One region of the Streptomyces sp. NPDC006134 genome, then DNA from elsewhere that is predicted to be linked to it. Evidence: riboswitches for the same ligand, from Rfam matches in the RefSeq annotation. Region 1 holds a riboswitch; each other region holds the start of a gene.
The links. Region 1 has a riboswitch for cyclic di-AMP ahead of ABZ340_RS12835 (C40 family peptidase). Riboswitches for the same ligand answer to the same signal wherever they lie in the genome.

Region 1 (7,536 bases):
CACCCGACCGGGACATCGCGCTCTACATCAACTCTCCCGGCGGCTCCTTCGAAGCCATGGCGGCGATCTACGACACGATGCAGTACGTCGGCTGTGACGTGGAGACGACCTGCCTGGGCCAGGCCGGGTCCCCGGCGGTGGCCCTGCTGGCCGCGGGCACGCCGGGCAAGCGCTCCGTGCTGCCGGGCGCGCGCATGGTGATCCGCCAGCCGGCCCTCGCCGAGCCGGTCCGGGGGCAGGCCGACGACCTGGCCGTCCAGGCCGACGAGTTGACGCGCGTCCGTTCCCTCCTGGAGGAGATGCTCGTGCGGCACACCGGCCGCACCCGCGCCCAGGTGAGCGCGGACATGGAGCGGGACAAGATCCTCGACGCGCGGGAGGCGCTGGCGTACGGCCTGGTGGACCGGATCGTCTCCGGCCGCAAGGGCGCGCGGCCCGCACCCGGCGGGGAGTGAGGCGGACGTGCTTCCCGAACTCCCGCCCCTGCCCGCCCTGACGCGCGCCGAGGCCGAGCTGATCGACCGTTACCTCGACGTGGCCGACCTGCTCGGCCGCGTCAACCCGGCGCGCCACGGGGACACCTACCGCGGACTGCGGGCCGCCCAGGCCCTGGTCGGCCGGGCGGCCGCCCTGCGCGACGCGCTGACGCTGATGCACCAGCGGGGCGAGAGCGAGCTGCACACCGCCACCCTGGCCCGCGCGCTGCGCCTCCTGGACGGCGAGCGGCGCACCGCCCGCGTCACGCTGCCGCCCGCCTCCGGCAGTTGACACACCGGCACCCGGCCCGGGCTCCCCCACGCGTCGCGCGGGGCCCGGGCCGGGCCCGGAAGGCGCCGAACGGCGTACCCCCTTTCGGTGGAGAAATTCCTGCTGTATCAGGCGTATGCCGGTTGCGCCTTCCGCTGCACCCCGGTGCGGAATAACTGATTCCGCCGCTGGTCCGGAGCTCGGCGGCACCCTCGACGGAAGCTCGAACACAGGGGTGTCCACCCGAACGGGTGAGTGGTGAGTAACAACACAAATCCCCGGTTCCGTTGGGATTTTCGGACTTCGGTGCGCCAAGATCCCTGTCTGACGACAAGCCCCCGCCACCGCGGCGGGGCGGTCCGGGCGGACGCCGAGTCCTGCCGCCGCCCGGATGACCGGTCGACAGAAAGTGGATCGGCAGGAGTGGAGGACCCAAGCACGACGGGTCGCCGGAACGGTCACGCCATGGCCGGGCCGAGCAGCCCTTGGGGTGAAGCCGCACCACGCGGCCGGGCAACTTTGTCAGCCCGAATCCGACAGGTCATCCTTCACAGGCGGCTGACGAAGGGTTGCGCATGACTGCGCTCAATCGTGTCCCGTCCCTCATGGTCCGGGCCGGTACGGCCTCGGCTCTCACCATCGCCGCCGTCGGCGGTTCGATCGTGGTCCCCGGCGTCGCCTCCGAGGCCGCCGCCGCGGCCCCGGCCACGAAGGCCCTCCAGATCGCGGCCTCCAAGAAGGGTGCACCGTACAAGTACGGTGCCACCGGGCCGTACCGGTTCGACTGCTCCGGGCTGACGCAGTACTCGTTCAAGAAGGCCGGCAAGAAACTGCCGCGCACCGCCGCCCAGCAGTACAACAAGACCCGCCACATCTCCGCCAAGAACCGCAGGGCCGGAGACCTGGTCTTCTTCCACTCGGGCCGGAACGTGTACCACGTCGGGATCTACGCCGGGAAGGGCAGGATCTGGCACGCCCCGAAGACCGGCGACGTGGTGAGGCTCCAGAAGATCTGGTCCAAGAGCGTCTGGTACGGCCGGGTCAAGTGACATGGCGCGGGGTGGTGGCGACCCGACTCGCCGCCACCCCCGGAGCATCCCTCCGGCAGGCGCGCGCCACCCCCGCAGCATCCCTCCGGCAGGCGCGCGCCACCCCCGCAGCATCCCTCCGGCAGGCGCGCGCCACCCCTGCGGCTTCCCTCCGGCAGGCCGCGCCGACCGCGACGCCGCCCTCGGGAGGCCGGGGCCGGCTGCTGCCGGCCCGGCGCCCGCCCCCGGGCCGTGTGAGACGGCCGGAAGGGGGCTCGGACGGGCCTCCCCACGTGACACGCCCTCCGGACGCCGTTACGGGTGACGACGCGCTCGAAGTCCGGGCCCTCACGCGTGGCACGCCCTCCGATGGATACCCGTCACGCCATGGCCGACCACCGCCCCTGCACCGCGCGCAACGAGACGCCGCTGGAGCGCGCCGACCGCAGCTTCGCCGAGTTGCTCCAGGAGCCGCGGGTCACCCAGACCGGGGGCCAGATCCTCTTCGCCTTCCTGCTGTCCCTGGCGTTCACCTCGCGCTTCCCGGATCTCGACGCCGTGCAGCGGGCCACGTACGTCACCACGCTGCTGCTCGCCGTCCTCGCCGCCGCGCTGTTCACGGCACCGGCCGCGCTGCACCGTTCGCTCTTCCGCAAGGGCGCCAAGCCGCGCATCGCGCAGGTCTCCTCGCAGCCGGCCGCCCTCGGCCTCGGTGTGCTGGTGCTCGCGTTCACCGGCTCGGTGCTGCTCGTGGTGGACGTGACGGCCGGCCGGGCCGGTGGCGTCGCCGCGGGCGCGGCGACCCTGCTCGTGTGCCTCGGCCTGTGGGGGCTGCTCCCCCGGCTGGTCCAGCGGGCGAAGGCGTCCGGTGAGCGGGAGTCCGCGGACGGTCCGCCGGCGGCACGGGGCCGGGGAGGGGCATCGCGCCGGGTGCCGTCGGTGCGGCGCGTCCGGCCGGACGCGCCGGTTCAGCGCCGCTGCTCCTGCTGAGGGGCGGCCGTGACCGGCTCGGCCGGTTCCCTCCAGGGCAGTTCGATGGAGACGGTCTTGCCGCCCTCGCGGGTCGGCCGGATCCTCAGCCTGCCGCCGCACTCGGCGGCCAGCCAGCGGATGATCACCATGCCGCGGCCGTTGTCCTGCTGCACGGCGGCGGGCAGCCGCTTGGGGAACCGGGGGTGGCTGTCGGTGACGCCGACGCACAGACGTTCCTCGCGGTCGAGTGCGAGGGCGACCGTGAAGGTGGGCGACAGTCCGAAGGTGTGCTGCACCGCGTTGGTGGCCAGTTCGGAGACGATGAGCCGGATGGTGTCGGACACCTCCGTGCCCGCCGGCAGTCCCCACTCCGCCAGGGTGCCGACCACGTAGGTCCGGGCGGCGGAGACCGAGGCGGGATCGCTCGGCAGAGTGACGGAGGCTTCCAGATGATCTGCCATGGCGACGTCGTCCCTTCCCACGGGACCGCAGCCCGGCACGGAGCCGGATGGTTCGAGTACGGTCCCGGACTGGTGCTTCGTCGCCAGACTGCCATCACCCGCCGGTGAAGGGCGGCGATCCACCGGGATATGCATATATCTGTCGCTCGATGCGGTGAACTCTGCGACGACAGACCGTATTCGGGCGGCCCGGAAGGAGTAAGGAGAGGCCCATGCAGCACGGTCCTGCGGTCCGCCGCCGGAAGCTGGGCGCCGAACTGCGCGCGTTGCGCACCTCGGCAGGGCTCACCAGTGGTGAGGCCGCCCGGCTCGTGGGCTGGCACCAGTCCAAGGTGAGCCGGATCGAGACCGGAACGAGCGGTGCCAAACCGGCCGATGTGCGGTTACTCCTGGACGCCTACGGCGTGGCCGATCCCCAGCTGCGGGACCTGCTCCTCGTCCTGGCGGGTTCCGGCCGCGGCACCGGCCGGCACCACCACTGGTGGCACGCCTATCGCGGAGTGCTGCCGCCGACGTACCGGGACTTCATCAGCCTGGAGTCCCAGGCGAGCGCGATGCGCACGCTGGAGACCACCGTCGTCCCCGGGCTGCTGCAGACGCCGGAGTACGCCCGGGCGGTGACGCGGGCCGCGGTGGACGGAGTGCCGGAGGAGCGGCTGGACGCGCTGGTGGAGGTGCGGCTGGCCCGGCAGGACGTGCTGCGCAGGGATCCGCCGCTGGAACTGCGCGCCGTGCTGGACGAGGCGGTGCTGCGCCGGGAGGTGGGCGGCCCCGGCGTGATGGCCCGGCAGCTGGAGCGGCTGGTGGAGGCGGCACGGCTGCCTCACGTACGCCTCCAGGTCCTGCCGTTCGGCGCCGGGGCGCACATCGGTGTCACCGGCTCTTTCGTAATCTTCTCATTTTCGAGCACTTCTGATCTGGATGTGGTCGTTCTCGACCACTTGACGAGTAGCCTCTATCTGGAACGGAAAGAAGACCTGGAGGCCTACTCCGAGGCCTTCAACGCCCTTGGGATCCACGCCCTTTCGCCCGAGGACTCGTTGGATTTCATCGCCGCGACAGCGGCCGGCGCGTAAGGAGGCACCATGTCCGCACTGCCTCGCACCGTCCCTTCCAGCACCCGGCTGCCCGGTGTGCGGTGGCTGCGCAGCAGCTACAGCACGGGCGCGAACAACTGCGTCGAGACCGCCCGGCCGGCCGCCGGCCCCTGGGCCGGACTGCTCGCCGTACGCGACTCCAAGGACCCGGCCGGGCCCGCGCTGCTCTTCTCCCCGGGGAGCTGGGCGGACTTCCTCTCCGGGCTCCGGTGAACCCCAAACCGGTGCGCCCGGGGCCGGTGCGCCCGCTTCCGTCCGGTCCCGTCACGCCCGGCTGACCCGCCGGGCAGCGTGCGGCACGCGGCCGTGCCCCGCCGGCTCACGGCCGCGTCCGGCAGATCACCCGCACGGCGTGCCGGAGCTGTTCCCCGGTCAGGTCCGCACGGGCGGTCAGTCTGAGCCGTGAGACGCCGTCGGGCACGGAGGGAGGACGGAAACACCCCACGGCCAGGCCCGCCGCCCGGCACTCGGCCGCCCACCGCACGGCGTCCTCGGCCGAGGGCGCGCGCACGGAGACCACCGCGGCGTCCGGACGCACCGCCGTCAGGCCCGCGGCGGTCAGCCGCGCGTGCAGTTCGCCCGCCACCGCACGGGCCCGCTCCGCCCGCCAGGGCTCACGGCGCAGCAGCCCGAGGGCCGCCAGGGCCGCGCCGGCCGCCGCGGGGGCGAGCCCCGTGTCGAAGATGAACGTCCGGGCCGCGTTGACCAGGTGGTCGATCACCCGGGCGGGGCCGAGCACGGCTCCCCCCTGGCTGCCGAGCGCCTTGGAGAGCGTGACCGTCACGACGACGTCGCCGGCGCCCGCGAGCCCCGCCGCGTGCGGGGCGCCGCGCCCGCCGTCGCCGAGTACGCCGAGGCCGTGCGCGTCGTCGAGGACCAGCCCGGCGCCGTACTCCCGGCACGCCTCGGCGAGGCGGGCCAGCGGGGCGGCGTCGCCGTCGACCGAGAACACCGTGTCGGAGACCGCGACGGCGGGCCCGTCGTGCATCTGGAGCGCCTTGCGCACCGCGTCCGGGTCGGCGTGTGCCACGACCTGGGTGGTGCCGCGGGCCAGCCGGCAGCCGTCGATCAGCGAGGCGTGGTTGCCGGCGTCGGAGACGATCAGCGAGCCGTGCGGTGCCAGCGCGGTGACGGCGGCGAGGTTGGCCGTGTAGCCGGAGGAGAAGACGAGGGCCGCCTCGGCGCCGCAGAAGGCGGCCAGTTCGCGTTCGAGCTCCGTGTGCAGCTCGGTGGTGCCGGTGACGAGCCGGGAGCCGGTCGCGCCGCCGCCCCAGACCCGCGCGGCCCGGGCGGCTCCCTCGACGACCTCGGGGTGCCGGGCCAGGCCCAGGTAGTCGTTGCCCGCCAGATCGAGGAGCGGGGTGCCGGCCGGGCGGGGCCGCAGGCTCCGGACGAGCCCGGCGCGGCGGCGCAGCCCGGCCTGCTCGTCGATCCAGCCGAACGCCATGGGTCCTCCGGTGGTGCGGGGTTTTGTAGGCAGTGCACAGACATTAGCGGCCGGGGCCGCCGCCCGAGGTGTGGTGATACCCACACGGTGAATCGCCGAAGTTGTAAGGAGTCTCCGTGGCCAGGGGCGGCCGAGTAGGACAGGATCGGCTCCCATGGATCTGCTGAAGACGCTGGTGGACAAGGGACTTCGGCGCGAGACGCCGACGCGCGAGGAGGCGCTGGCCGTCCTCGCCACCTCCGACGACGACCTGCTCGACGTGGTGGCCGCGGCCGGCCGGGTGCGCCGGCACTGGTTCGGGCGGCGGGTGAAACTCAACTACCTCGTCAACCTCAAGTCCGGCCTGTGCCCGGAGGACTGCTCCTACTGCTCCCAGCGGCTCGGCTCGCAGGCCGGCATCCTGAAGTACACCTGGCTCAAGCCCGGCGAGGCCTCCGAGGCCGCCGCCGCGGGCGTGGCCGGGGGCGCCAAGCGGGTGTGCCTGGTGGCCAGCGGGCGCGGTCCCACCGACCGGGACGTGGACCGGGTCTCCGAGACCATCAAGGCCATCAAGGACGCGAACGAGGGCGTCGAGGTGTGTGCCTGCCTCGGTCTGCTCTCCGAGGGCCAGGCGGAGCGGCTGCGCGAGGCGGGCGCGGACGCCTACAACCACAACCTGAACACGTCCGAGGCGACGTACGGGGACATCACCACCACGCACACCTACGCCGACCGGGTGGACACCGTGCGCAAGGCGCACGCGGCCGGGCTGTCCGCCTGCTCCGGGCTGATCGCGGGCATGGGCGAGAGCGACGAGGACCTGGTCGACGTCGTCTTCGCCCTGCGTGAGCTGGACCCGGACTCGGTTCCGGTCAACTTCCTCATCCCGTTCGAGGGAACGCCGCTGGCCAAGGAGTGGAACCTCACCCCGCAGCGCTGCCTGCGCATCCTGGCGATGGTGCGGTTCGTCTGCCCGGACGTCGAGGTGCGCATCGCGGGCGGGCGCGAGGTGCACCTGCGCACGCTGCAGCCGCTCGCCCTGCACCTGGCCAACTCGATCTTCCTCGGCGACTACCTCACCAGCGAGGGCCAGGCGGGCAAGGCCGACCTGGAGATGATCGCGGACGCCGGGTTCGAGGTGGAGGGCACCGGGCAGGCGACGCTGCCGGAGCATCGGGCGGGCGGCGGGTGCGGGGCGCACGGAGGCGGTTCCGCGGACGGGTGCGGATCGCACGGAGGCGGTTCCACCGGCGGGTGCGGATCGCACGGAGGCGGTTCCACCGGCGGGTGCGGATCGCACGAGGGCGGCGGCGGTGGTGGCGGGTGCGGCACGCACGAAGGCGGTGGCGTCCGCGGTTCCGTGCCGGGGGCCGGTGAACCCCGCACCGACCTGGTCGCCGTACGCCGCCGGGGCGCCGGAACGGACCTGGCGCCCAATGCCTGAGCCGAGCGTGCCCGAGCTGCTGGAGCTGGACCGGCGGCACGTCTGGCATCCGTACGGCCCCATGCCCGGCCGCGAGGCCCCGCTCGTCGTGGAGTCGGCGAGCGGGGTGCGGCTGAAGCTCGCCGACGGGTCGGGCGAGCTGGTGGACGGCATGTCGTCGTGGTGGTCGGCCGTCCACGGCTACAACCACCCCGTGCTGAACGAGGCCGTCCGCGAGCAGCTCGGGCGGATGAGCCACGTGATGTTCGGCGGGCTCACCCACGAGCCCGCCGTGCGGCTGGCGAAGCTCCTCGTCGACATCTCGCCCGACGGCCTGGAGCACGTCTTCCTCGCCGACTCCGGCTCGGTGTCGGTGGAGGTG
Region 2 (7,536 bases), on a different contig from region 1:
CCTGGTCGCCGCCCCGCTCTTCTCCCGGCGCGGCACCCTGCTCACCGGGCTCGCCTCCGTCGCCGCCGTGCTCGGAATTCACCTGGGGTTCGGTGTCCTGGCGCGGATCGACGCGCTCACCGAACTGGTCACCGTGGTGACGGTCGCCGCGCTCGCCGTGCTCATCAACGGCCTCGTCCGGCGCACCGGCGAGCGCCTCGCCTCCGCCCGCGAGATCGCCGAGGCGGCGCAGCGGGCGGTGCTGCCCGAACCCGCCGAACGGATCGGCGGGTTCGAGATCGCGGCCTGCTACGAGGCGGCGCAGGCGGACGCGTTCATCGGCGGTGACCTGTACGCCGTGCAGGACAGTCCGCGCGGTGTCCGGCTCGTCGTCGGAGACGTGCGCGGCAAGGGCATGGGCGCGGTCGCGGCCGTCGCCGTGGTGATCGGGGCGTTCCGGGAGGCCGCCGAGCAGGAGGCCACGCTGGAGGCGGTCGCCCAGCGGCTGGAGCGGGCGCTGGCCCGCGAGGGCACCCGGCGCGAGGGACTCGACGCCTTCGAGGGGTTCACCACCGCCGTCCTCGCCGAACTCCCGCACGGCGACGGGATCGTCCGCATCGTCAACCGGGGGCATCCGCCGCCCCTGCTGCTGTACGCCGACGGCACCCTGCGCCCGCTGCCGCCCGCCCGGGAGTCCGCGCTGCCGCTCGGCATGGGCGAACTCGGCGTCTGGCCCGACCGCGCCGACGAGACCGTCTTCCCCAGCGGTGCCACGCTGCTCTTCTACACCGACGGTCTGTCCGAGGCCCGCGACGCCCACGGCGTGTTCTACGACCCGGCCGTCCGGCTCGCCGGCCGTACCTTCCGCCACCCCGCCGACCTGCTGGCGGCGCTCGCCGACGACGTGCGCCGGCACTCCGGAGGCGGCATGGCCGACGACATGGCGCTGCTCGCCGTACGGCGTTCCTGACTCCGCGCCCGATCGCCGTCACGGATGGTGACGGGGTGGCCGCCCTCCGCATAACAACTGACACACCGTCAGGTTGCGTGTGGGGCGAGGGGGGTGGCTGAGGGGAGGTCAACTCGCCGGAAATGCGGTGGTCATGGCCTGTTCGTCCCCCCGGAAATCGTTAATGATCAAGCGGAACGGCTTGGAATACGCGCCTCGCGTCTATTAACGTTCGATAACGCAGCGCGGTCGTCCCAGCCGTCACAGGAGACGGCTCCGCGCGCACGCGCCGAATCCCGTCAGGGAACCGGGGAACCACCACCTTGGGGTGAATCGGGCGTATGCCGCCGTGGAGACACGGCACGTATACGCGCGTAGGAGACCTTCCTGCTCCGAACCCGTCAGCTAACCCGGTAGGCGGAGAAGGAAGGAAAGGAGCGCGCCCACGTGGCGTCCAACCGGCCTGCCCCCGAGGCCCCGTTCATGCCGAGCCGGCATGACACCGTCCCCTTCGGCCACGGCGGCCCCCTTCCCGGTGAGGGCCCCGGCGAGGGTCCCTTCGAGGAGTGGAACCCCACCGCGGAGTCCGTCCGTCCCGTGCGCGGCCGGCACCGTGTCGCCAAGCAGCGCGGTGGATTCGCCCGCAGCTCCACCGTCCTCGGCGTCGGTGTCATCGCCGCCGTCGGCGCGGGCGGCATGGCCAGCGCGCAGTCCGGCAAGTCGCCGGTGTCGATCACCATGCCCGACCTGCCGTCCGTGGGCTCGCTCATCGCGGACGAGGAGGAGGAGCCCGCGGCGACCACTCCGGCCGCCCCGCTCAGCGGCATCGGCACGGCCTCCGCCGGCACCGAGCAGGGCACCGCCGACGCCGGTGAGGCACTGCGGGCCCGGATCATGGCGCAGGCCGAGCAGCAGCAGGAACAGGCCGAGAGCAAGGCCGTCGCCGACGCCGTCGCCGCCGCTGAGAAGGAGGCCGCTCAGGCCGCCGCCGCGGCGGAGAAGGAAGCCGAGGCCAAGGCCGCCGCCGAGAAGGCGAAGGCCGAGGAGGAGGCCAGGAAGAAGGCCGAGGCCGAGCGGCTCGCCGCGCTCGCCCGCCAGTACGCGCTGCCGACCTCCTCGTACACCCTCACCTCCACCTTCGGGCAGGCCGGCCCGTACTGGTCCTCCGGTCACCACACCGGCCTCGACTTCGCCGCCCCCACGGGCACGCTGATCAAGGCCGTGCACAGCGGCACGATCACCTCGGCCGGCTGGGACGGCTCCTACGGCTACAAGACGGTGCTCACCCTCGACGACGGCACGGAGATCTGGTACGCCCACCAGTCCTCCATCAGCGTCAGCGTCGGCCAGAAGGTCTCCACCGGGGACGTGATCGGGCGCGTCGGCGCCACCGGCAACGTCACGGGCGCGCACCTGCACCTGGAGGTGCACCCCGAGGGGTCCGCCTCCGGCGTGGACCCGGCGGCCTGGCTACGGAGCAAGGGGCTCACTCTCTGAGGACGGGGCGGGGGACCGGTCGGGCCGGGTTCGCTCGGCCCGGTGAGTCCGCGGAAGGTGAGTCCGCGGAAGGTGAGTCCGCGGAATAGGTGGCCTTGCCATCTATGTTGCAGAAGGGCATGACTTCTCTTCGCAAGCTCGGCTCCTCCGACCTCGAGGTCTTCCCGCTCGCCCTCGGCGGCAACGTCTTCGGCTGGACCGCCGACGAGGCGGCCTCCTTCGCCGTCCTCGACGCCTACACGGCCGCCGGCGGCAACTTCGTCGACACCGCCGACGCCTACTCCGCGTGGGCCGACGGCAACAGCGGCGGCGAGTCCGAGACCCTCATCGGCAAGTGGCTCAAGGCCCGCGGCAACCGCGCGGACGTCGTCATCGCCACCAAGGTCAGCCAGCACCCCGAGTACCCGGGCCTGTCCGCGGCCAACATCAAGGCCGCCGCCGACGCCTCCCTGCGCCGCCTGGGCACCGACCACATCGACCTCTACTACACCCACTTCGACCAGCCCGAGGTGCCGGTGGAGGAGATCATCGGCGCCCTCGACGAGCTGGTGAAGGCGGGCAAGGTGCGGCACATCGCCGCCTCCAACATCTCCGCCGAGCGGCTGCGGGCCTCCCTGGACTTCTCCGAGCGGGAGGGACTCGCCCGGTACGTGGCGCTCCAGCCCCACTACAACCTCGTCTCGCGCGACACCTACGAGGGTGAGCTCCGGGACACGGCCCAGCGGGCGGGGCTCGCCGCCGTCCCGTACTACGCCCTCGCCTCCGGGTTCCTCACCGGCAAGTACCGGCCCGGCGCCGCCGTCGACAGCCCGCGGGCGGGCAAGGCCGCGCAGTACCTCCAGACCGAGCGCGGGCAGCGGGTCCTGGCCGCCCTCGACGAGATCGCCCAGGCCCACGACGCGCCGATGGCCACGGTCGCCCTGGCCTGGCTCGCCGCCCAGCCGACGGTGGCCGCGCCGATCGCGTCCGCCCGGACCGTGGAGCAGCTTCCGGCGCTGCTGGGGGTGGCGGAGCTGACCCTGACGGAGGCGGAGCTCGGCAGGCTGACGGAGGCGTCCGCCTGACGGCGCGGGCGGCCGGGCGGCCGGGGCGGGGGCGGGAGCGCCTGGGGGCCGTCCGTCCGCCTACGTGCGGTACGGGTTGTACTGCGGGTGGGGCTGCGGATGCGGGTAGGGCTGTGGAGGTGACTGGTACGGGGCCGGTGCGGTGTGCGGCGGCCGGTACGGAGACATCGGGCCGTACGGCGTCCAGGGGGCCGGCGGCATCATGACCGGGGGCGGGGGCGCGGTGACCCGTGCCGCGTACTCCAGCGCCGGGCGGGCCACCCCGTGGCGGCTCCACAGCTCCCGCAGCAGCTCCCCTTCCCGAACGGTGAAGTCGGCGCCCGCCCGGCCGTGGCGGCCCCGGTGGCGCAGGAACGCCAGCGAGGTCGCGTACGCCTCGTACTGCGCGACCGCCCGCGCCGCCGCCTTCCCGGCGTGGTGCCGGGCGTACTCCCGGGCGATGCGGCGCGCCCGCATCGAGCCCAGCGCGAACGGTTCGGCCGGGGTCAGCCAGCCGGTCGCGACATAGGGCGGCAGTTCGGTCCGCACCGTCCTCAGCTCGCGCTGCCGCGTCCAGATCACCAGCCACGTCAGCAGGCCGAACGCCGGCACCATGAACGCCGCGTACACCGCGAAGAAGCCGTAGTCGCCGAGAGCGGCCGAGCCGTTCCACAGGGCGTGCACGCCCATCGCGAGCAGCAGGCCGGCCGGTGGGAGCAGCGCGCGGCGGACCCGGCGGCGCTCCCCGGACAGCGCGGCGATGCCGAAGCCGATGCCGGTGAGCACGGTGAACAGCGGGTGCGCGAACGGCGACATCACGATGCGCACGAAGAAGGTCGCCGCCGTGACGGAGGCGATGCCGGTGTCGCCGGTGAGCTGGTCGGTGCCGAAGGCGGTGCCCAGGTAGAGGATGTTCTCGGTGAACGCGAAGCCGGTGGCGGTGACACCGGCTATGACGACACCGTCCACGATCCCCGTGAAGTCCCGTCTGCGGAAGAGGAAGACCAGCAGGACGGCGGCGGCCTTCGCGGACTCCTCGACGACCGGGGCTATGACGGTGGCGCCGAGGGTGTCGGCGCCGTCCGGGTCGGCGGTCGCGGTCGCTATCCACCGGGTCGCGAAGCTGTTGGCGACGATCGCGATGAGCGCGGCGGCGCAGGCGCCCCAGGCGAAGGCGAACACCAGGTTGCGCCAAGGGCCGGGTTCGACGCGGTCCAGCCAGCGGAACGCGGCGATCAGCAGGGGGACCGGGAGGACGGCGAGACCGAGGCCGACCAGGAACCCCTGCGTGCCGGTCTCCTCGCGGACCAGGGCCAGGATGACGAGGCCGGAGAGCGCGAGGAGGGTGATCAGCGCGCCGTAGCGGACCCAGGGGCGTTGCCACCAGTGCGGGTGCGCGTTCCGCAGGGGGCCGGCCGGAGGACCGTTCGGCGGGCCGCTCGGCGGACCGCTGGGATACGACGTCGGGTGCGGGGGACAGGTGGCCACGGCATCGACCCTAACGAGGCGAGCGGCGCCGGTGCAGGGAGCGGCGGACTTCAGGCGCCGGTGGGGGACTGGTTCCGGTGGACGCGGCGGAAGAGCAGGTCGTTCACCACATGTCCCTTGTCCAGCCCTTGGCCCTCGAAACGGGTGAGGGGGCGGTGGGCGGGTCGCGGGGCGAAGCCGCCGTCCGGCTGGGTGTTCTCGTAGTCGGGGTGCGCGGTGAGCACGTCGAGCATCTGCTCGGCGTACGGCTCCCAGTCGGTGGCGCAGTGCACGATCGCCCCCGGCTTGAGGCGGGTCGCGGCGAGGGTCAGGAACTCCGGCTGGATCAGCCGCCGCTTGTGGTGCCGCTTCTTGGGCCAGGGGTCGGGGAAGTAGACGCGGAGCCCGTCGAGGGAGTCCGGGGCGAGCATCTCGCGCAGGAGGATGATCGCGTCGCCGTTGCCGACGCGGATGTTGGACAGGCCGCCCCGGTCGGCGAGGTTGAGGAGGTTGCCCTGGCCGGGGGTGTGGACGTCGACGGCGAGGATGTTGGTGTCCGGGTCGGCGGCGGCCATCTGGGCGGTGGCCTCGCCCATGCCGAAGCCGATCTCCAGGACGACCGGGCGGGTGTTGCCGAAGAGCTCGGCGAGATCGAGGACGCGCTGCCCGTCGATGTCGAGGCCCCACTTGGGCCACAGGCGCTGCAGCGCGTCGGCCTGTCCCGCGGTCACGCGGCTGCGGCGTGGCTGGAAGCTCCGGATCCGCCGTTCGAAGTGCGAGCCGGCCGGGTCGGCCTTCGGGCCTTCCGGGAAGCGGGGCTCGCCCTTGGGGCGGGAGGGGGCGGGGGGCTGGGGAGCCTCGGGGGCATTACGGGAGTCAGACACAGTGGGGTCGATTTTACGGGGGTGGGGGTGGCCGGGGCTTGTGCCGTGCTCGCGGGTGGGGGTGGCCGTGGGTTTGTGCTGTGCCTGCGGTGCGGGTGGGGGTGGCCGTGGGTTTGTGCTGTGCCTGCGGTGCGGGTGGGGGTGGCCGTGGGTTTGTGCTGTGCCTGCGGTGCGGGTGCGGGTGCGGGTGCGGGTGGCCGGGGCTTGTGCCGTGTACGCGGGCGGGAGTGGTGGAGGGCTGTGCCGTGCACGCGGGCGAGAAGCTTGCGGGCGGGGTGGCCGTGGCGCCGGTCAGGTCCGGCCCAGGGCCGTCAGTGCTCGCCGCGCCACCTCTCTCCCGATCGGCAGGGACGCCGTCGCCGCGGGGGACGGCGCGTTCAGGACGTGCACCGCGCGGGCGCCCTCCCGGATCAGGAAGTCGTCGGCCAGGGTGCCGTCCGGCAGGACGGCCTGAGCCCGTACGCCCGCCGCCGCCGGCACCAGGTCGTCCTCGGTCACGGCGGGCAGCAGCCTGCGCACCGCGCCGGTGAAGGCGGCCTTGGACAGGGAGCGCCGCAGCTCGCCGGTGCCGTAGCGCCAGTGGCGCCGGGCGATGCGCCAGGAGCCCGGCCAGGTGAGGGTGGAGGCCAGCTCGCGGGGGCGGACCGTGCTCCATCCGTAGCCCTCGCGCGCCAGGGCCGGGACCGCGTTCGGGCCGATGTGCACGCCGCCGTCGACGCCCCGCGTCAGGTGCACCCCGAGGAACGGGAAGGCCGGGTCCGGCACCGGGTAGACCAGGCCCCGCACGAGGTCGGGCCGGGCCAGCTCGTAGTACTCGCCGCGGAACGGCACGATGCGCATGCCGGGGGCGTCCCCCGTCATCCTGGCGATCTCGTCGCAGTACAGGCCGGCGCAGTTCACCAGGACGCGTGCGCGGACGATGTCGCCGGAGCGGGTGAGCGCGGCGACCCCGAGGGCCGGTCTGCGGTCGATGCGGACCACCCGGGCGCCGTAGCGGATGTCCGCGCCGGAGGACTCGGCGAGCTGCCGGGCGACGGCGGTGTAGTCGCAGACGCCGGTGGTGCCGACGTGTATCGCGGCCAGGCCGCGGACCTCCGGCTCGTACTCGGCGATCTGGGCCGGGCCCAGTTCCCGTACCGGTATGCCGTTCTCCCGGCCGCGCTGCACGAGCGCGTGCAGGCGGGGCAGCTCCGCGCGGTCGGTGGCGACGATCAGCTTGCCGGTGACGGCGTGCGCGATGCCGTACTCCGCGCAGAACTTGATCATCTCCGTGGCGCCCCGCACCGCGTAGCGGGCCTTGAGGGAGCCGGGGCGGTAGTAGATGCCGCTGTGGACGACGCCGCTGTTGCGGCCCGTCTGGTGGCGGGCCGGGCCCGGCTCCTTCTCCAGGACCGTGACCCGGGTGCCGGGCGCGGCACGGGTGATCGCGTACGCCGTCGACAGGCCGACGATCCCGCCGCCGATCACCAGCACGTCGCAGTCGTCGGCGGCCCTCTGCCGCGCCCTGTGCCCCACCTGCTCCACCTGCTCCACCTCCCGGGTCCGATAGTGCACTGCGCCACTGACAATGCCTTCAAACCCGGGGCGGGCGGCGCGGTCAGGCCGGGGCCATGAGCAGGGGGCGGGCGCGCTCGCGCAGCTCGACCACGCGGGGCTCGTCACCGTAGGGCTCCAGGCGGTGCAGGAGGTCCTTGACGTACTCGGTGGTGCGGGCGGA
Region 3 (7,536 bases), on a different contig from region 1:
CGCCGCTGTGGTAGACGCGGTGCCGCTCGCCGGCGACGACCCAGGAGGCCCAGAGCGTGTGCTGGGCGTTGCGCAGCCCTCGGCCGCAGAAGTGGCGGGCCGGGGTCGCGGTGAGGGTGAGGCCGCCGATCCGGGTCGACTCGTGCCAGTCCAGTTCGCGCAGCCGGTCCGCGGGCACGCCCCAGTGTTCGAGGTGGGCGCCGACGCCGAGGGGCACGGCGAAGAGGACGTCCGTGCCGGCCAGCGCCTTGATGGTGGGCATGTCCAGATGGTCGTAGTGGTCGTGCGAGATGACGACGACGTCGACCGGGCCGAGCGCGGCCAGGGGCAGCGGCACCGGGTGCAGCCGCCGGGGCCCGGCGAACGCGAAGGGGGAGCAGCGCTCACCCCACACCGGGTCGAACAGCACCCGCTGCCCGTCGATCTCGGCCAGCACGCTCGCATGCCCGAGCCAGGTCAGGCGCAGCCCGGTGGCGGGTGGCCGGGCGAGGTCGGCGAGCGTCGTGGCGTGCACCGGCACCGTGCCCCGGGGGGTGCGGCGCCGCCGCGCGTCCTTGTCGAAGTAGAGCTTCGCGAAGTCCCTGCCCGCTCCGGAAGGGCGGGTCCGGGTGGGACCGCCCGGATTGCGGAAGACGCCGTCGGCGAAGTGCGGTGAGGCGTGAATACGGGCCAGGCGCTCGCCGCCCGGGTCCCTGCCGAAGGCCGCGGGCCGCGGCACACGCGGCCCGGAGCTGGGGAATCGGACGGCGGCCACGGCACCTCCGGACGGAGTGGATGGGGCCCTCATTATGGCCGGTCCTTCCGGCAACGGGCCCGGCCCCCTCCCACGGCAGCCGCCCCCTCCGGCAACGGATTCGAGGACCCTCCCACGGCGACCGCCCCCTCCCCCCTCCCAACAGCCGCCGCACCGCATGTCACATCCACGCCCCCTCCTCCCGTCGTACCGGTGAGGCGCCCGCACGGCGCGCCCGGCTCGGTTCGGAGTCCCGCACACCAGGAGGTGGCCCATGGCCCGCGTATCCCTCACCCCGCCCCGGACGCTGCTCTTCCGCGTCATGGAGTGGTACTCCAGGCGCATGTACGGCAAGGTCATCGATCCCGGCAGGGCGCTCGCCCACAATCCGCGCGTGCTCTGGGGCGACCTGCGGTTCGAGCAGTCCGTGGCGAAGTGGGACAAGCTCGACGCCGACCTGAAGGCACTCGCCGTGATGGCGTCCGCGGCGTCGATCGGCTGCTCGTGGTGCATGGACTTCGGCTTCTGGGAGAACGCCGAGCGCGGCATGGACCCGCGCAAGCTGCGTGACGTGCCGCTGTGGCGGGACAGCGACGCCTATACGCCGCTGGAGCGGGACGTCATGGAGTACGCCGAGGCGATGACGGCGACCCCGCCCGTCGTGACGGACGACCTGGCGGAACGGCTGTGCGCGCGGCTGGGCGAGCCGGCCTTCGTGGAGCTGACGGCCATGGTCGCCGTGGAGAACCTGCGCTCGCGCATCAACGCGGCGCTCGGCCTGACGAGTCAGGGGTTCAAGGACTCCTGCGATCTGCGCGACCCGCACGGCCTGCCGCGGACGGCCGCCGGGCGCCCCGCGGAGGGCACCCGGCGGTCCGGCACCGGCTGAGCGGGTGGAGCGGGCGGGCAGGCAGGAGTGGCGCGGGCACCGCGCAGTACAGGGGCCGGTCCGCCCGCCCCCCCCTCAGGCCACCGCCGCGATCCGCATGCGGATGTCCTCCGGGGAGAGCGTCCCCTTGGGCGTCACGTGGTCGCCCGACGACTGGCCCCGCAGCCGGCGCCCGATCCACGGCACCAGGTACTCGCGGGCCCACTGGACGTCGTCCCGCCGGACGTCGAGGGTGCCGCGCGGCGGCAGCGGCGGCCAGGGCTGTTCGGGGTCCGCGGGCACCGGGAGGCCGAGCACCTGGCCGGCGCGCAGGGCCACGCGCGTGTGCCCCTCGGGCGACAGGTGCAGCCGGTCGGCGTCCCAGGCCCGGCGGTCCTGCACGCTGCGCAGCGACCACAGGTCGAGCACCGGGCAGCCGTACCGGTCGGCGATGGCCCGCACGTGCCCGTTGTAGGTGGCGATCTTGCCGCGCAGGTGTTTGAGCAGGGGCACCCCGCGGGTGTCGAAGCCGGTCGTCACCATCACGGTGCCGGCCGCGGCACTCAGCGCGGCGACCGCCCGCTCGAACCGTTCGGCCACCTCGTCCGGGTCGGTGCCGGGGCGGATGATGTCGTTGCCGCCCGCGCAGAACGAGACCAGATCCGGCGCCAGCTCGACGGCACGGGGCACCTGGTCCGCCACGATCTGGTCGAGCAGTTTGCCGCGCACGGCGAGGTTCGTGTAGGTGAAGTCGCCTTCGGGCCGGCGGTCGGCGAGGAGTACGGCGAACCGGTCGGCCCAGCCGACGAACTTCCCGTCGGGTCCGGGGTCGCCGACGCCCTCGGTGAAGCTGTCCCCCACCGCCACGTACGACCCGATCACTGATCTGCTGTCACTCTTCGAATCGTCTGCCACATCGGCCCATCATTCACCTTGGAATGTGACCTACGCGACCGTAGGAAGGGGTTGACGGACGGTGAGATAAGCCACTCCTAAAGTGTTCGCCAATTCCGGAATACGGCGGCACCGCCGCGAGTGCCGGACAACGCCGAAGGCCGGCCCCGGGGTTCGGGGCCGGCCTTCGGTGTGCGCGAGGGGCGCGGGCGTCAGACGGAGACGCCGTGCGAGCGCAGGTAGGCGATCGGGTCCACGTCGGAGCCGTAGTCCGGCGTGGTGCGGATCTCGAAGTGCAGGTGCGGGCCGGTCACGTTGCCGGTCGCGCCCGACAGGCCGATCTGCTGGCCGGCGGTGACGCTCTGGCCGGCGGAGACGGAGATCGAGGACAGGTGGGCGTACTGGGCGTAGTGGCCGTCGGTGAGCTTGATGACGACCTGGTTGCCGTACGCGCCGCCCCAGCCGGCGGAGACGACGGTGCCCGCGCCCACGGCCTTCAGGGAGGTGCCGGTCGGGACGACGAAGTCCGTGCCGGTGTGGTAGCCGCTGGACCACATGCTGCCCGACTGGTGGTACGGCGTGCCGACGGTGCCGCCCGGTACGGGGGACACGAAACCGCTGGAGGCGGTCGCGGTGCCGGCGGACTGGGCGGTCGCCTCATCGGAGGAGGACTGCTTCGCGGGGGCGTCCGACGACGGCTTCTGCGACGGCGTGGCCGGCTTCGACGGCGCGGCGGCCTTCGCGGAGGAGGCCGCCGAGGAGGAGGACTTGGCGGCGCCCGCCTCGGCCTTGCCGCCGATGACGAGCTTCAGGCCGGGGTGGATGAGCGACGGGTCGGCGCCGACGGCCTCGCGGTTGTCGGCGTAGAGCTTCTTCCAGCCGCCGCTGACGTTCTGCTCGTCGGCGATCTTCGACAGGTAGTCACCGCTCTTCACGGTGTACGTCCGCGCGTCCGAGTTCTTCCCGGCGCTCTTTCCGGCGGCGTTGTCCCGGGCCGCCGGAAGGGACTGAACGGCCTTTTCGGAAACCGGCTGCGCAGGAGCGGCGTGAGCGCCTGCGGCCCCCATGAGCGGGAGGGCGAGCGCCGCGCCACCGGTTCCGGCGAAGGCGATGGTACGGGCGAAAAGCTGGGCCTTGGGCCGGCGATGCTTACCCTTCGCGGGCATGACGAATTCCTCTCCGGCGCCTGCGAGGTGAGCTGTCGGGTGCGGGCTGGAGATGCCCGGCCGCACGGGGGTGCGGCTTTACCCCAAGCCTTTCCGGAGACCGGAACAGGCGGTTGTACCTGTGGGTCCCCCGCTCCTGCCGTGTACGGGTGGTGGGTGAGTGCGGCTCCGGTCGGCGGCAGGATTCGGCGTCCGTCCGGATCGGTGGTGAACGTAAGCGACCAGGACGCACAGGGACAAGCAAGAGATTGCCGGGGCAGGCGTTTCACCTGATCCTTTTCGGGAAAATGACGTCACTCTGCGTCGATTCCGAGAGGGCCGCATGACGCAAAAGCCCTTGAAGAGCGTGCGAATTACGTGAGCATGACGGGCGACGCACGGTCACGGATATGACGCTCCTCACGCGTCGGCCCCTCAGATTCTTTTATTCCGGAGCGAGTTGTAAGGATTGTGGCGATCCGGGCATCTCAAGCAAAATTCTCAATACAGACACAAGCTCCTAATTCCTCCCTTCGTCGGGGGTGGTGCGCCCCGGCGGCAAGGGCGCGCGGGCGCCCCCGTCATGCCTGTGGACAACTCATTGCCCCAGGCAAGGGATGCCGTATCGTCGGGAGGGTGCCCGCCGCACGCAGCGCCGGTGGGACGGACTGGGAGGAGCCCTCGTGACGCAGCAGGTCCCGTCGACCGAACCCGAGCTGACCGGAGTGCGCAACTTCCGCGACGTGGGCGGACTGCCGACGGTGGACGGGCGCCGGGTGCGGTACGGAGTGCTCTTCCGCAGCGGCCACCTCGCGCACGCGACCGAGGACGACGCCGCGTTCCTCTCCTCCCTGGGCCTGCACACGATCTTCGACTTCCGCAACGCGGCCGACCAGAAGCTGGAGGGCCCGGACGTCGCGCTGCCCGGCGTGCGCAACGTGAACCTGCCGCTGTCCGACCCGGCCGACGGCGCCGAGTTCTGGAAGATGGTCCGCGACGGCGGCCTCGACCAGCTGCGCGAGATCCTCGCGGACGGCAAGGGCGCGCAGCGGATGATCGACTCGTACCGCATGATCATCAAGGAGCGCACGGCGGAGCACTCCCGGGTGCTGCACGCGCTCGCCGAGGACAGCGTCCCCGCCCTCATGCACTGCGCGGCCGGCAAGGACCGCGCGGGCCTGTCGGTGGCGGTGACGCTGCTCGCCCTCGGCGTCGAGCGCGAGGCGATCGTGGAGGACTACCTGAAGTCGAACGCCAAGCACCGCCGCTACAAGGTGCGCCGCAGCGGCACGTCGGCCTCCGCCTACTCCCCCGAGGTCATGGACCTGCTCAGCCCGCTGTTCGACGCGCGCGCCGAGTACCTGGCGGCCGCCTTCGACACGATCGAGGAGACGTGGGGCGGCGTGGACGCCTACCTGGCGCAGGGGCTGGAGCTCGCCCCGCAGACCCGGGAGCGGCTGCGCGAGCGCCTGCTCGACTGAGGCCGGCGACGGCCGCCGCTACTTGGCGCCGGCCTCGAACAGCAGGTAGATGAAGGCCGCGAAGACGTGTCCGACGGCGATGTAGACGATGAGCCGTATCCACAGGGCGCGCGGGAACTTCTCTTCCATGTCTCTCATGGCGTTCCTTCGGGGTCCGGGCCCAGGCACAGGGTGGCCGTGGGGCTCTGCAGCAGGGTGTGGACGAACAGCAGCTCGACCCCGTCGGCGTCCTGGGCGGCGATCCGGTGCGGGGTCAGCGAGTCGAAATGGGCACTGTCGCCGGGGCCGAGCCGGTGCGTGGCGTCCCCGAGGCACAGCCGCAGCCGCCCGCCGAGGACGTACAGCCACTCCTCGCCCGGGTGCACGCGCACGATGTCGCCCTGGGAGCCGTGGGGCACGTGGACGCGCAGGGCCTGCATGCCGCGGCCGGGCGCACCGGCCTGCCAGTACGTCCAGCCGCCCGCGGCCGTCGGTTCCATGGCGGCGGCGCGGACCACGGCGTCCCGGTCCGCGACCGTCTCGCCGAGCAGCTCGGAGACGGTTGTGGCGTAGATCCGGGCGAGGGCGAGCAGCATCGGCAGGGAGGGCTGGCGCTGCCCGGTCTCCAGGCGGGACAGATGGGCGGGCGACAGCCCGGCGGCGCGGGCCGCGGCCTCCAGGGTGAGGCCGGCGCGCCGCCGCAGGGCGCGCAACTGCGGCGCGACGGCGGCCACCGGTTCGGCAGGACCGGGCGGCCCGGACGGCCCGGACGGCCTGGTCGGCCCGGACGCGGGGAAGCTCATGCCTCCATTGAGCCGGAGCCTTGCCCAGAAGACAATTTCTTTGCCTGTGAGGCAAGGCGCCGCTCGGGTCCGTCCGGCCTCAGCGGTTCGCCACCGCCTGCTTGACCAGCGTCTTCCCGAAGTCCCACAGCAGACCGCCGCCCTCGTGGGCGTCGTCCATGACCTCGGTGAAGGCGTCGACGAACCGGTCCACCTCCCGCTCACCGATGATCAGCGGCGGAATCAGTTTGATCACCTCCAGGTGGTCGCCGGAGACCTGGGTGAGGATCCGGTGCCGTTGCAGCAGCGGGACGACCACCATCTGCGCGAACAGGCCCTTGCGGGCGGCCTGCAGCATGGTCCAGCGGCTGCGCAGCTTCAGCGACCTGGGCCGGCCGAACTCGATGCCGATCATCAGGCCCCGGCCGCGGACCTCGGCGAGCAGCTCGTACTTGTCCACGAGGGCGGCGAGCCGGGACCTGAGCAGCTCCCCGGTGGCGGCGGCGTTGGCGACGATCCGCTCGTCGTCCATGACGGACAGCACGGCGAGCCCGGCCGCCATGGCCTGCGCGTTGGACCCGAAGCTCGCCGAGTGGACCAGCACCCGGTCCATCGACGAGTAGACCTTCTTGAAGATCCAGTCCTTGCCGAGCGTGGCGCCCACCGGCACATAGCCGCCGGACAGCGCCTTGGCCACGCACACCAGGTCCGGTTCGACGCCGTCCTCGTGCTGGTAGGCGTAGAAGCGGCCGGTGCGGCCCAGGCCCGTCTGCACCTCGTCGGCGATGAGCAGCGCCTTGTGCCGGTGCAGCAGTTCCTGCGCGGCGCGCAGCCAGCCGGGCGGGGCCTCGTACACGCCCTTGCCCTGGACCGGCTCGACGATCAGGGCGGCGACGTCGCCCTTCCTCAGCTCCCTCTCCAGCGCGTCGAGGTCGCCGAGCGGGACGGCCGTGTCGGGCAGCAGCGGGGCGAAGCCGTCACGGAAACCGGACTCGCCGTTGACGGACAGGGAGCCGGTGGTCAGGCCGTGGAAGGCGTGCTCGCAGTACAGCACCCTCGGCTTCCCGGTCGCGTACCGGGCGAACTTCAGCGCGCCCTCGACGGCCTCCGTACCGCTGTTGCCGAAGAACACGCGGTCCAGGTGCGGGCTGTACGACAGCAGCTTCTCGGCCAGCAGTCCGGGCAGCGGCTGGCAGTCGAAGCGGGTGAGGTCGGCGAGGGAGGCGTCGAGGACGTCGTGCAGCGCCTTGCGGACGACGGGGTGGTGGCGGCCCAGGCCCATCACCCCGAACCCGGCGAGCATGTCCAGGTAGTCGTTGCCGTCCGCGTCCCAGAAGTACGCGCCCTGCGCGCGCTCGTAGACCTTGTCGAAGCCGATGGTGTGCAGCATGCGCGGGAGCTGGTGGTTCAGGTACCTCGTGTGCAGCTCGTAGCGCTCGGCCCCGCGCTCGGCCAAAAGCGCGCCGAGGTCGAACTCCGTGGTCATTCAGTTCTCTCCTTGAACGGGCGGGACGGTCCGCTGGTCCTGTGCGGCCAGGCTCGCGCCGATCCGCCCGGCCACCTCGACGGGCGTGAGACCGATGTCGGCGAGCACCTCGGCGCGCTTGGCGTGCGCCAGGAACTGCTCCGGGACGCCGAACCGCCGTACCGGTAC

Region 2: linked by a shared signal. The riboswitch ahead of ABZ340_RS31600 (M23 family metallopeptidase) and the one ahead of ABZ340_RS12835 (C40 family peptidase) in region 1 are both predicted to bind cyclic di-AMP.
Region 3: linked by a shared signal. The riboswitch ahead of ABZ340_RS05555 (peptidoglycan DD-metalloendopeptidase family protein) and the one ahead of ABZ340_RS12835 (C40 family peptidase) in region 1 are both predicted to bind cyclic di-AMP.

The regions. Positions count from the first base shown of each region.
Region 1 is NZ_JBEXTV010000015.1:128,464-135,999, reverse strand. It holds gene ABZ340_RS12845 (ATP-dependent Clp protease proteolytic subunit) at 1-455, shown strand, start outside; gene ABZ340_RS12840 (hypothetical protein) at 463-768, shown strand; cyclic di-AMP (ydaO/yuaA leader) riboswitch at 1,116-1,319, shown strand; gene ABZ340_RS12835 (C40 family peptidase) at 1,323-1,796, shown strand; gene ABZ340_RS12830 (DUF6328 family protein) at 2,163-2,765, shown strand; gene ABZ340_RS12825 (ATP-binding protein) at 2,744-3,208, opposite strand; gene ABZ340_RS12820 (helix-turn-helix transcriptional regulator) at 3,421-4,284, shown strand; gene ABZ340_RS12815 (DUF397 domain-containing protein) at 4,294-4,518, shown strand; gene ABZ340_RS12810 (8-amino-7-oxononanoate synthase) at 4,625-5,752, opposite strand; gene bioB (biotin synthase BioB) at 5,907-7,175, shown strand; gene ABZ340_RS12800 (adenosylmethionine--8-amino-7-oxononanoate transaminase) at 7,168-7,536, shown strand, end outside.
Region 2 is NZ_JBEXTV010000068.1:17,471-25,006, reverse strand. It holds gene ABZ340_RS31605 (PP2C family protein-serine/threonine phosphatase) at 1-949, shown strand, start outside; cyclic di-AMP (ydaO/yuaA leader) riboswitch at 1,206-1,363, shown strand; gene ABZ340_RS31600 (M23 family metallopeptidase) at 1,376-2,425, shown strand; gene ABZ340_RS31595 (aldo/keto reductase) at 2,545-3,489, shown strand; gene ABZ340_RS31590 (PrsW family intramembrane metalloprotease) at 3,550-4,956, opposite strand; gene trmB (tRNA (guanosine(46)-N7)-methyltransferase TrmB) at 5,007-5,819, opposite strand; gene lhgO (L-2-hydroxyglutarate oxidase) at 6,111-7,343, opposite strand; gene ABZ340_RS31575 (MFS transporter) at 7,417-7,536, opposite strand, start outside.
Region 3 is NZ_JBEXTV010000006.1:1,896-9,431, reverse strand. It holds gene ABZ340_RS05570 (MBL fold metallo-hydrolase) at 1-754, opposite strand, end outside; gene ABZ340_RS05565 (carboxymuconolactone decarboxylase family protein) at 1,008-1,622, shown strand; gene ABZ340_RS05560 (SGNH/GDSL hydrolase family protein) at 1,698-2,483, opposite strand; gene ABZ340_RS05555 (peptidoglycan DD-metalloendopeptidase family protein) at 2,708-3,661, opposite strand; cyclic di-AMP (ydaO/yuaA leader) riboswitch at 3,666-3,823, opposite strand; gene ABZ340_RS05550 (tyrosine-protein phosphatase) at 4,324-5,121, shown strand; gene ABZ340_RS05545 (DUF6126 family protein) at 5,140-5,259, opposite strand; gene ABZ340_RS05540 (XRE family transcriptional regulator) at 5,256-5,903, opposite strand; gene ABZ340_RS05535 (aspartate aminotransferase family protein) at 5,983-7,368, opposite strand; gene dxs (1-deoxy-D-xylulose-5-phosphate synthase) at 7,369-7,536, opposite strand, start outside.